DNA from 2 places in the Pseudarthrobacter ribosi genome. Region 1 is predicted to be linked to the other one. Evidence: riboswitches for the same ligand, from Rfam matches in the RefSeq annotation. Region 1 holds a riboswitch; the other holds the start of a gene.
The links. Region 1 has a riboswitch for S-adenosylmethionine ahead of metX (homoserine O-acetyltransferase MetX). Riboswitches for the same ligand answer to the same signal wherever they lie in the genome.

Region 1 (4,901 bases):
TCCCCAGTGCCGAAAGCGCCGCCAACCGCTTCGCCCTCGCCGAACTCGCCCCCATCTACACCCGGATCGGCAACCCCACCCAGGACGCCGTGGAACAGCGCGTGGCCAGCCTGGAGGGCGGACTCGCTGCCCTCCTGCTGAGCTCTGGGCAGGCGGCGGAGACCTTCGCGATCCTGAACGTCGCCGAGGCCGGCGACCATGTGGTTGCCAGCCCCAGCCTCTACGGCGGCACGTACAACCTGCTGGCGCACACCCTGAAGAAGTTCGGCATCTCCGTGACGTTCGTGGAGGACCCGGACAACCTGGCCCAGTGGCGCGACGCCGTGCAGCCCAACACCAAGCTGTTCTTCGGGGAAGTGGTCTCCAACCCGCGCCAGGACGTGCTGGACATCGAGGGCATCTCCGAGGTGGCACACGAGGCAGGGGTCCCGCTGATCGTGGACAACACGCTTTCGACGCCGTACCTCATCCGGCCGATCGAATGGGGGGCGGACATTGTGGTGCATTCCGCCACCAAGTACCTTGGCGGCCACGGGACCGCGATCGCGGGCGTGATCGTGGATTCCGGCAATTTCGATTTCGGCAAGGACCCGGAGCGCTTCCCCGGCTTCAACACCCCCGACCCCACCTACAACGGCCTGGTCTACGCCCGGGACCTGGGCAAGGACGGCGCCCTCGGCGCCAACCTTTCCTACATCCTCAAGGCACGGGTCCAGCTGCTGCGCGACCTCGGCTCGGCGGTCTCGCCGTTCAACGCCTTCCTCATCGCCCAGGGCCTTGAGACCCTGAGCCTGCGCGTGGAGCGGCACGTCGCCAACGCCAGCAAGGTGGCGGAATGGCTCGAAGCCAGGGACGACGTCGAATCGGTCGCTTACGCGGGGCTGCCGTCCAGCCCCTGGTACGAGCGCGGCCGCAAGTACGGACCGAAGGGGACCGGCGCCGTCGTCGCCTTCAACATCGCCGGGGGAGCGGAGGCGGGCAAGCGCTTCGTCGATGCCCTCGAGCTGCACTCGCACGTGGCCAACATCGGGGACGTGCGCTCGCTGGTCATCCACCCGGCGTCGACCACCCACAGCCAGCTGTCTGCTGAACAGCAGACCGTCGCCGGGGTGAACCCCGGCCTGGTCCGGCTCTCCGTGGGCCTGGAGCACATCGATGACATCCTCGCCGATCTCGACGCCGGATTCCGCGCGGCCAAGAGCGCCTGAGCCCCCCCGGCGCCCGGCGTCCCGGCCCTGTGGCCCGGGCGCCGGGGCCGGACTGACGCCGCAAAGCGCGCGGCGAGTCATAAGTTCGTCACAATCTTCGCCACCGGGGCGCCGCATTTCGTAGACTCTGTGGAGGTCATGAGTGCCAGCGACAGCCCCGGCTTGCTGGCCGGCAACCCTCCTTTCGCGGCGGGGTGCCCCGGGTGAAGACCTGGCCTGCCGGTCAGCTGACGGCGGGCAAGCGCGAAGTTAGGTCCTCAAATGACGATTGCCGTCACCCGCCAGGGTGTACCTGTAAGCAAGACCTCCCACCCGCCTGCCCCGGCCCCGGGAGACACGGCGCCAGCCGGCGCTGTCCCGGACGGAACGGTCCGGCACCTCCGGATCGGCGACCTCGACCTCGAATCCGGGGCCCGGCTGCCGGACGTCACCCTCGGCTACGAGACCTGGGGGACCCTCAACGCGGACCGCTCCAATGCAGTGCTGATCGAGCACGCGCTGACGGGGGACACCCACGTCACCCGCGGCGCCAGCGAGGAGCCGGGTTGGTGGGAGCAGCTCGCCGGCCCCGGTGCCCCGGTGGATACGGACAAGTACTTCGTCGTCTCGATCAACATCCTCGGCGGCTGCTACGGCTCCACGGGTCCCTCGACGCCGGCGCCCGATGGAAAGCCCTGGGGCTCCCGGTTCCCGCTCGTCACGCTGCGGGACACGACCGAGGCCGAAGCCAGGCTCGCGGACGCCCTGGGCATCCGGAGCTGGTACGCCGTGCTCGGCGGTTCCCTGGGCGGGGCGCGCGCCCTGGAATGGGCCGTCAGCTACCCGGACCGGGTCCTGCGCTGCGGCGTGATTTCGGTCGGCGCCGCCAGCACCGCCGAACAGATCGCTTTCGCCCAAGCGCAGACCCTCGCCATCCGGCAGGACCCCAACTTCAACGGCGGGGACTACTACGGAGGTCCGGAACCCGAAGCGGGCCTGGCCCTGGCCCGGCGGATTGCGCACATCACCTACCGCTCGGCCGCGGAGCTGGACGGACGCTTCGGCCGGAACGCCCAGGACTCCGAGGCCCCGCTGGAAGCCGGATCCCTCGCCGGGCGCGGCCGCTACCAGGTGGAGAGCTACCTCGACCACCAGGGCAACAAACTGGTCCGCCGCTTCGACGCGAACAGCTATATCGCCATCACCGAAGCGCTCATGAGCCATGACATCAGCCGGGGCCGCGGTGCCCTCGCCGAGGCCCTGGCTCCGGCCACGGCGGAATTCCTGCTGGCGGCCGTCGACTCGGACCGGCTGTACTTTCCGGCCCAGTCCCACGCGCTCGCCGCTGCCCTGCCGGGCGACGTCGCCGTGCACACCATCGAGGCGCCGATCGGGCACGACGGTTTCCTGACCGAGATCGGCCAGCTCACCAGCCAGCTCCGGCGGTACTTCTTCGGCTAGTCCACTTCGGCTGGTCTTTTGCGGGACCGACGCCGGTCCGGCAGAAGAGCGTCCGGCCCCGGGCTTCCTCTGCGGCGAGTCCGCCGGTAGGCTCACGGCGCATGACCATCATCGATGAACAGGGCCGTCCGGAACCTCCCGTCGCTGCCGGCGAGGCTGCCACGCTCCTGGGCTTCCTCGACTACCAACGGGCAACCCTCGAGTGGAAGTGCGCCGGCCTCGATGCCGAAGGCCTCAACGAGAAAACCGCCGCCTCCACTGTGACCCTCGGCGGGCTGCTGAAGCATATGACCTATGTGGAGGACAGCTGGTTCTCCCACTCCCTGCACGGACAGGACCGGCAGCCGCCATGGAACACGGTGGACTGGAAGGCACGCCCGGACTGGGAGTTTCACTCAGCCGCCGGGGACTCCGCCGCCGAGCTCCGTGCACGCTGGCAGGATGCCGTCGGGCGCTCGCGCTCCCTCGTTGCCCAAGCCCTGGCCGGCGGCGGGCTGGACTCGCTGGCCAGGCGTGCCTGGCCCGACGGGCAGGCGCCTAACCTCCGCTGGATCCTGTGCCACATGATCGAGGAGTACGCGCGGCACAACGGCCATGCCGACCTCCTCCGCGAATCCGTGGACGGAAGCACCGGAGAATGAGACCATTTGTGCAATTTTGCAGATACGCTCTGCACTAATGGCCGTTGAGGCTCAGGGCGGGAGCGCCCATACTCATTGAGAATGATGCCGCGTGTCACAAATCACGCCGCGTCCATTGTCCAGAGGTCCATAGGGTGTCGACGGAGACACCGAAGGAGTCGAAATGAGTACACAAAACGCCGCCAGGCGCCCCGAAGAGGAAGACGTCAAGTCGTCCGGACTGAAGAAGGTAGTAACGGCCTCCATGGCCGGCACCGTTGTCGAATGGTATGAGTTCTTCCTCTACGCCTCGGCCGCGACCCTTGTCTTTGGTAAGTTGTTCTTCCCGAACTCCGGCTCGGAACTGGACGGCATTATTGCCGCTTTTGTCACGTACGCCGTTGGTTTCGTCGCCCGCCCGATCGGCGGCATCGTCTTTGGCCACTTCGGCGACAAGTTCGGCCGCAAGCAGCTGCTCCAGCTGAGTATCATCCTGGTCGGCGTTGCAACCTTCGCGATGGGCTGCCTGCCGACCTTCCAGCAGATCGGCTACTGGGCACCGGCCCTCCTGGTATTCCTGCGCTTTGTCCAGGGCTTCGCCGTCGGCGGTGAATGGGGCGGCGCCGTCCTCCTCGTGGCCGAGCACAGCCCGAGCAAGTCCCGCGGCTTCTGGGCCTCGTGGCCGCAGTCCGCGGTCCCGCTGGGCAACCTGCTCGCCACGGGCGTGCTGTTCACGCTGTCCGCCACGCTGTCCTCCGCCGACTTCCTCAGCTGGGGCTGGCGCGTGGCCTTCTGGCTCTCCGCCGTGATCGTACTGGTCGGCTACTACATCCGGACCAAGGTCACGGATGCCCCGATCTTCCTGGAGGCACAGAAGGAAGTCGCCGCTGAGAACAAGGGCTACGGCGTCGCCGAAGTCTTCCGCCGCTACCCGCGTGGCGTCTTCACCGCCATGGGCCTGCGGTTCGCGGAGAACATCCTCTACTACCTCGTGGTCACCTTCTCCATTACCTACCTGAAGGTGATCGTTCAGACGGACACCTCCCGGATCCTGCTGCTGCTGCTGGTGGCGCACGCAATCCACTTCGCCGTGATCCCGATGGTCGGCCGCATGTCCGACCACTTCGGCCGTAAACCGGTCTACATGGCCGGCGCCATCCTGGGCGGCACCTGGGGCTTCTTCGCCTTCCCAATGATGGACACCAAGAACGACCTCATCATCCTCGCGGCGATCACGATCGGCCTGCTCTTCCACGCCCTGATGTACGCCGGCCAGCCGGCCCTCATGGCTGAGATGTTCCCGACCCGGATGCGCTACTCCGGTGTTTCGCTCGGCTACCAGGTCACCTCGATCGTCGCCGGTTCGCTGGCTCCGATCATCGCCGTCGCCCTGCTGAGCCAGTTCAAGTCCTCCACTCCGGTGGCCGTCTACCTGCTCGGCGCGTGCATGGTCACGCTGGTGGCGGTGTTCTTCCTGAAGGAAACCCGCGGCATCTCACTGCACGACGTTGATGCCGCCGATGCCCAGGGCACTGCGGACCTGCTGGCCGCCAGCAAGAAATAACAGCAAGAAGTAACCGCAAAAAAAGTATGAGAACCAGCATCAGCCCGGTCCCCGCAACGCGGGGGCCGG
Region 2 (4,901 bases), on a different contig from region 1:
CGAGGAAGCATGGACCGAGGGCCGGACCATCGACTCCTACGCCTACTCCCGCGTCGGCTACCACCGCGGCCTGGATTCGCTGCGCCGCAACGGCTGGCGCGGCGTCGGGCCCATCCCGTGGGAACACGAACCGAACCGCGGCTTCCTCCGGGCCCTGTATTCGCTGGGCCGGGCTTCCGCTGCGATCGGCGAGGCCGAGGAGCCGGAGCGGATCGAGAAGTTCCTCAACGACTCGGACCCCTCCGCCAAGGCAGCCATCGAAGCCGAAAAGCGCTAACCGCAACGCGGGGTCACTTCGGGCCCATTCCACACCCTGGGATGGACCGGAAGCGACTCCGTGTTGGTAGTTAAAGTCCGACGGCGGGCGTCCACCAGTTAGGTGGGCGCCCGCCGTCGTTGTTGCGGAAAATCAGCTGGTCTTGGCCAGGCCGGTGCGGGCCATGGCGTCCGCGTACACGGTGCCCATCTCGTCGAGGTACTGCTCCTGGCGGGCCGGGGTTCCGGCGAAGGCGCGGCCGCTGAGCGACCGGACCTTGTAGGTCTTGAGGCCGCGGCGCCAAATCATGGGCACCTCGGTCTTGAGGAGAAGGTTCGCGAGGCGGTTGGCCTCGGTGCCGTGGGCCACAATCACCGAGGCGCGGGGCACGACGGCGAGGAACTTCAGCAGCGGCTTCAAACCTGCGGAAATCTGGTCCGGCGTGAACTTGCCGTTGGGCTCGCCCGGCACGTACCAGGGGTGGACGTTCCAGGGCATCACGTACTCGGGCCGCAGGCCGAGCTTCCACTGGACGCCGAGCAGGCGGGTGGCCGCTTCCTCGTCACCGGCAGTGATAAAACCGGACTCGTCCTCGGTCCCGATGTTGGAGAAGAGGCTGATGATCCGGCACTCGTCGACGTCGTGCAGCGGGTCCACATACGGGACGTTCGTGCCAGCTTTGGTTGCCTGCAGCGTGTCGCACAGCTCGTTGACGGCTGCAACGCTAGGTTCGTAGCGGCGGCTCAGAAGCTGTTCGCGTGAATTTTCAGTGGCCAAGGCTGTCATATATTGCTGAGTCTCCTGCGGGATTGGTAAAGCTGCCAGACCGTACGCGGCATACCGGGCACCGGGGCATGCCAAGCACGGTGTGGTTTGAAATGTGGTGTGGACCGATTCCTGGTCGATCCTTATTAGTCTATCAAGCCCTGCGAAATGACGTTTCTGCCGAAGTCGGATTACCAGAGCCTCGTGGTCGCGCGGCGGGCGCCTTCCCCCAGGGATTCCAGCTTGGCAAAGGCGATTTGCGGGTGCACGCGGCCGCCGAGGCCGCAGTCTGTGGAAGCAATCACATTTTCCCGGCCCACCAAGTTGGCGAAGCGTACGATCCGGTCCGCCACCAGGTCGGGGTGCTCGACGACGTTGGTGGCATGGGAGACGACGCCGGGGATGATGACCTTTCCGTCGGGGAGCTCGGTGTCCTCCCAGACCCGCCATTCGTGCTCGTGGCGGACGTTCGCGGCCTCGAAGGAGTATCCGCCGGCATTGATCTGCAGCACGGAGCCGATGATGTCCGCGAAGGGGATGTCCGTGGTGTGCGGGCCGTGCCAGGAACCCCAGCAGACGTGCAGCCTGATCTGCTCCTGGGGGAGGCCGCGCAGGGCCCAGTTGGTGGCTTCAACCCTGAGCTGGATGAATTTGAGATAGTCCGCCAGGCTCGGTTCCGGGTTGATCTGGTCCCAGCTTTCGGCCAGCGACGGATCGTCGAGCTGGACCGTGAGCCCGGCGTCGATGATGGCCTTGTACTCCTCGCGCATGGCGTCCGCGCAGGCGTACAGGAGTTCCTCATCGGTCTTGTAGTACTCGTTGGCGACGCGGGCGCAGGAGCCGGGGGAGAGGGAAGCGACGAAGCCTTCGGCGAGTCCGGCGGCGGCCAGGCCGGTTTTGAGGTTGGCGATGTCCGAGCCCACGAGATCCTGCCCGGTGTAGTGCAGCGGGCCGGCGATCTTTGGCTGCGTGACACTCTTGCGGTGCGCCAGGATCCCGGCGGACGGGTCGTCGTAGGCCTCGCTGAACTTCTGCCGGTCGCGCCGGTCCGGGAACGAGGTCAGCACGATGTTGCCCGGTGTGGAGCGGTGCACCGCGGCGTCAGCCCAGCGGTCGACGTCCGTCGGCTCGAGGCCGCCGAGCCGGCTGAAGGAGTAGTTCCACCACGCGCCGTAGTCCACCGAGCTGGACATCGTGTGCCCGTATTCGCCGTCGTTGGGGATATCGATGCCGAGGTCCTTCTGGCGCTGGACGATGTCCACCACGGAGGTTTCCAGCAGATCCAGGAACTCGGGGGTGACGCCGTCTGCTTCCCTGGCCTCGTTCGCGGCGATGAGTTCGGGGGTGCGGGGCAGGGATCCGGCGTGTGTGGCGCGGATATGGTCGGTGTTCTGGCGCATGGGGCGCTTCCTTTCCATCGGTCCTGGCGGTAGCACCCGTCGCCGCCACAAGGCTGTGTCCGGGCAGGGTTGCTGCGGCGTCAACGGTCCAGGTCCCTCGGCCGCTCGGGATGGTCAACTCTCACTTAATTCCACCCGGCCGGCCTGCGCAAGTCCGTGCGCCGGAGTTCCGCTGGCTGGACGCCGCGTCGCGGGCCGCGGCCGGCGGGAAGTCCATTGGATGGTCAAATGAACTGCCGCGACCTTGATCGGCTAAACTTGGGTGGTAAGAGCCCCGGACTCTGGCGTTGATGGTAAGAGCACAGCGGTAGATTCGGGGCATTCTCATGAACGGCGCTGAGCTCCGGTGACCACCCAGGTGAGTCACCCGGACTTCAGCCCGAACGAATGGGGGAGGATCCCATGCCAGCAATCGTGATCGTCGGAGCCCAATGGGGCGACGAAGGCAAAGGTAAGGCCACTGACCTGCTTGGTGGCCGAGTCGACTACGTCGTCAAGCCCAATGGCGGCAACAATGCCGGACACACCGTCGTCGTAGGCGGTGAGAAGTATGAGCTTAAGCTCCTTCCGGCTGGCATCCTGAGCCCCAACGCGATTCCGATCATCGGCAATGGCTGTGTGGTGAACCTTGAGGCGCTGTTCCAGGAGATCGACGGCCTCGAAGCCCGCGGCGCCGACACCTCCAAGCTGCGTGTCTCCGCCAATGCCCACCTCGTGGCGCCCTACCACCAGGTCCTGGACAAGGTCACGGAGCGGTTCCTCGGCAGCCGCGCCATCGGCACCACCGGCCGCGGCATCGGCCCGGCCTACATGGACAAGGTCGCCCGCCTCGGCATCCGCGTCCAGGACGTTTTTGACGCCTCCATCCTGCGCCAGAAGGTCGAAGGGTCGCTGCGGCAGAAGAACGAACTCCTGGTCAAGGTCTACAACCGCCGCGACATCGAGGTGGACGAGATCGTGGAGTACTTCCTGTCCTTCGCCGAGCGCCTCCGCCCGCTGGTCATCGACAGCACGTATGTCCTGAACACCGCCCTGGACGAGGGCAAGGTGGTCCTCATGGAGGGCGGCCAGGCCACGTTCCTGGACGTCGACCACGGCACCTACCCCTTCGTGACCTCCTCGAACCCGACGGCCGGCGGCGCCTCCGTGGGCTCGGGCATCGGCCCCACCCGCATCTCACGTTCCATCGGCATCATCAAGGCGTACACCACCCGGGTGGGCGCAGGCCCCTTCCCGACGGAGCTGTTCGACGAGATGGGCATGTACCTGCAGAAGACGGGCGGCGAGTTCGGCGTCAACACCGGCCGGCCGCGCCGCTGCGGCTGGTACGACGCCGTGCTGGCGCGCCACGCCTCCCGCGTCAACGGGTTCACGGACTACTTCGTCACCAAGCTGGACGTGCTCACGGGCATTGAGCAGATCCCGGTCTGCGTGGCCTACGACGTCGACGGCGTCCGGCACGATGAAATGCCGATGACGCAGACCGAGTTCCACCACGCCAAGCCGATCTTCGAGCACTTCGAAGGCTGGACCGAGGACATCACCGGCGCCCGCACTCTGGAGGACCTCCCGGAGAACGCCAAGAACTACGTGCTGGCCCTCGAGAAGCTCTCCGGCACGCGCTTCTCGGCGATCGGCGTCGGCCCGGACCGGGACCAGACCATCGTGATCAACGACCTGATCAACGACTGATACTGACTGACGCTTCAACAGCTGAGGTACGACGGCGGCGGGTCACCTGGAAAGGTGGCCCGCCGCCGTCGTCGTTGGGTCCTCGGTGGTTCCCGCCAGGGCCGGCGCGGCTGTACCGGATTCCCGGAGATATTGACCCGGAATCGTGTCCGAGCCACGATGAGAGAAGCAGTATCCCGACACATCGATGGCCCCCACTGCAGACCTTTGGGCAGCGACCCGGGGATACGGCAGGGAAGTCACACGAAAGGACGCGACATGAGCGACACGCCTGGCGCAGAACGGCGCCACAGCGAGGCTCCGGCTGAGGGGGATCCGACCGCCGACGTGTCGGAGATCCGGCTCCATTCCCAGGATCCGGCCGAGGGCGCAGATTTCGTCGATACCGCACCTGGCACGCCACCGACCCCAGGAACAGCAGCGGACGACGACGCCGGCCGGGCCCGGGAACCTTAGGCCAGGACCTGACGCTTGGAGGAAATGACCCCGGTGTCGAAGCCGGCCAGGTGCAGGCCGCCGTGGAACCGGGCATGCTCAATCTTCACGCAGCGGTCCATCACGACGTCGAGCCCGGCGGCTTCCGCTTCCTTCGCGACGTCCTCGTGCCAGGAACCGAGCTGCAGCCAGAGCGTCTTGGCGCCGGCGGCGATGGCCTCGTCGAGGACACCCGGCAGGTCATCGTGCTTGCGGAACACGTCCACGATGTCCGGGCTCTCCGGCAGGTCCGCGAGCGAGGCGTAGGTCTTCTCGCCCAGGATCTCCTTCACCACCGGGTTCACGAAATACAC

Region 2: it holds a riboswitch for S-adenosylmethionine, as region 1 does, so the genes downstream of both, ACZYZ5_RS13515 (cobalamin-independent methionine synthase II family protein) here and metX (homoserine O-acetyltransferase MetX) in region 1, are expected to answer to the same signal.

What each region holds. Positions count from the first base shown of each region.
Region 1 covers NZ_JBVAYZ010000007.1:46,494-51,394, forward strand. Annotated here, with positions in the region: gene ACZYZ5_RS09255 (bifunctional o-acetylhomoserine/o-acetylserine sulfhydrylase) at 1-1,208, shown strand, start outside; SAM riboswitch class IV at 1,343-1,458, shown strand; gene metX (homoserine O-acetyltransferase MetX) at 1,470-2,648, shown strand; gene ACZYZ5_RS09265 (DinB family protein) at 2,750-3,289, shown strand; gene ACZYZ5_RS09270 (MFS transporter) at 3,453-4,832, shown strand.
Region 2 covers NZ_JBVAYZ010000013.1:11,063-15,963, reverse strand. Annotated here, with positions in the region: gene ACZYZ5_RS13525 (DUF3151 domain-containing protein) at 1-277, shown strand, start outside; gene ACZYZ5_RS13520 (uracil-DNA glycosylase family protein) at 410-1,042, opposite strand; gene ACZYZ5_RS13515 (cobalamin-independent methionine synthase II family protein) at 1,213-2,421, opposite strand; SAM riboswitch class I at 2,433-2,538, opposite strand; gene ACZYZ5_RS13510 (adenylosuccinate synthase) at 2,824-4,113, shown strand; gene ACZYZ5_RS13505 (hypothetical protein) at 4,372-4,569, shown strand; gene ACZYZ5_RS13500 (CoA-binding protein) at 4,566-4,901, opposite strand, start outside.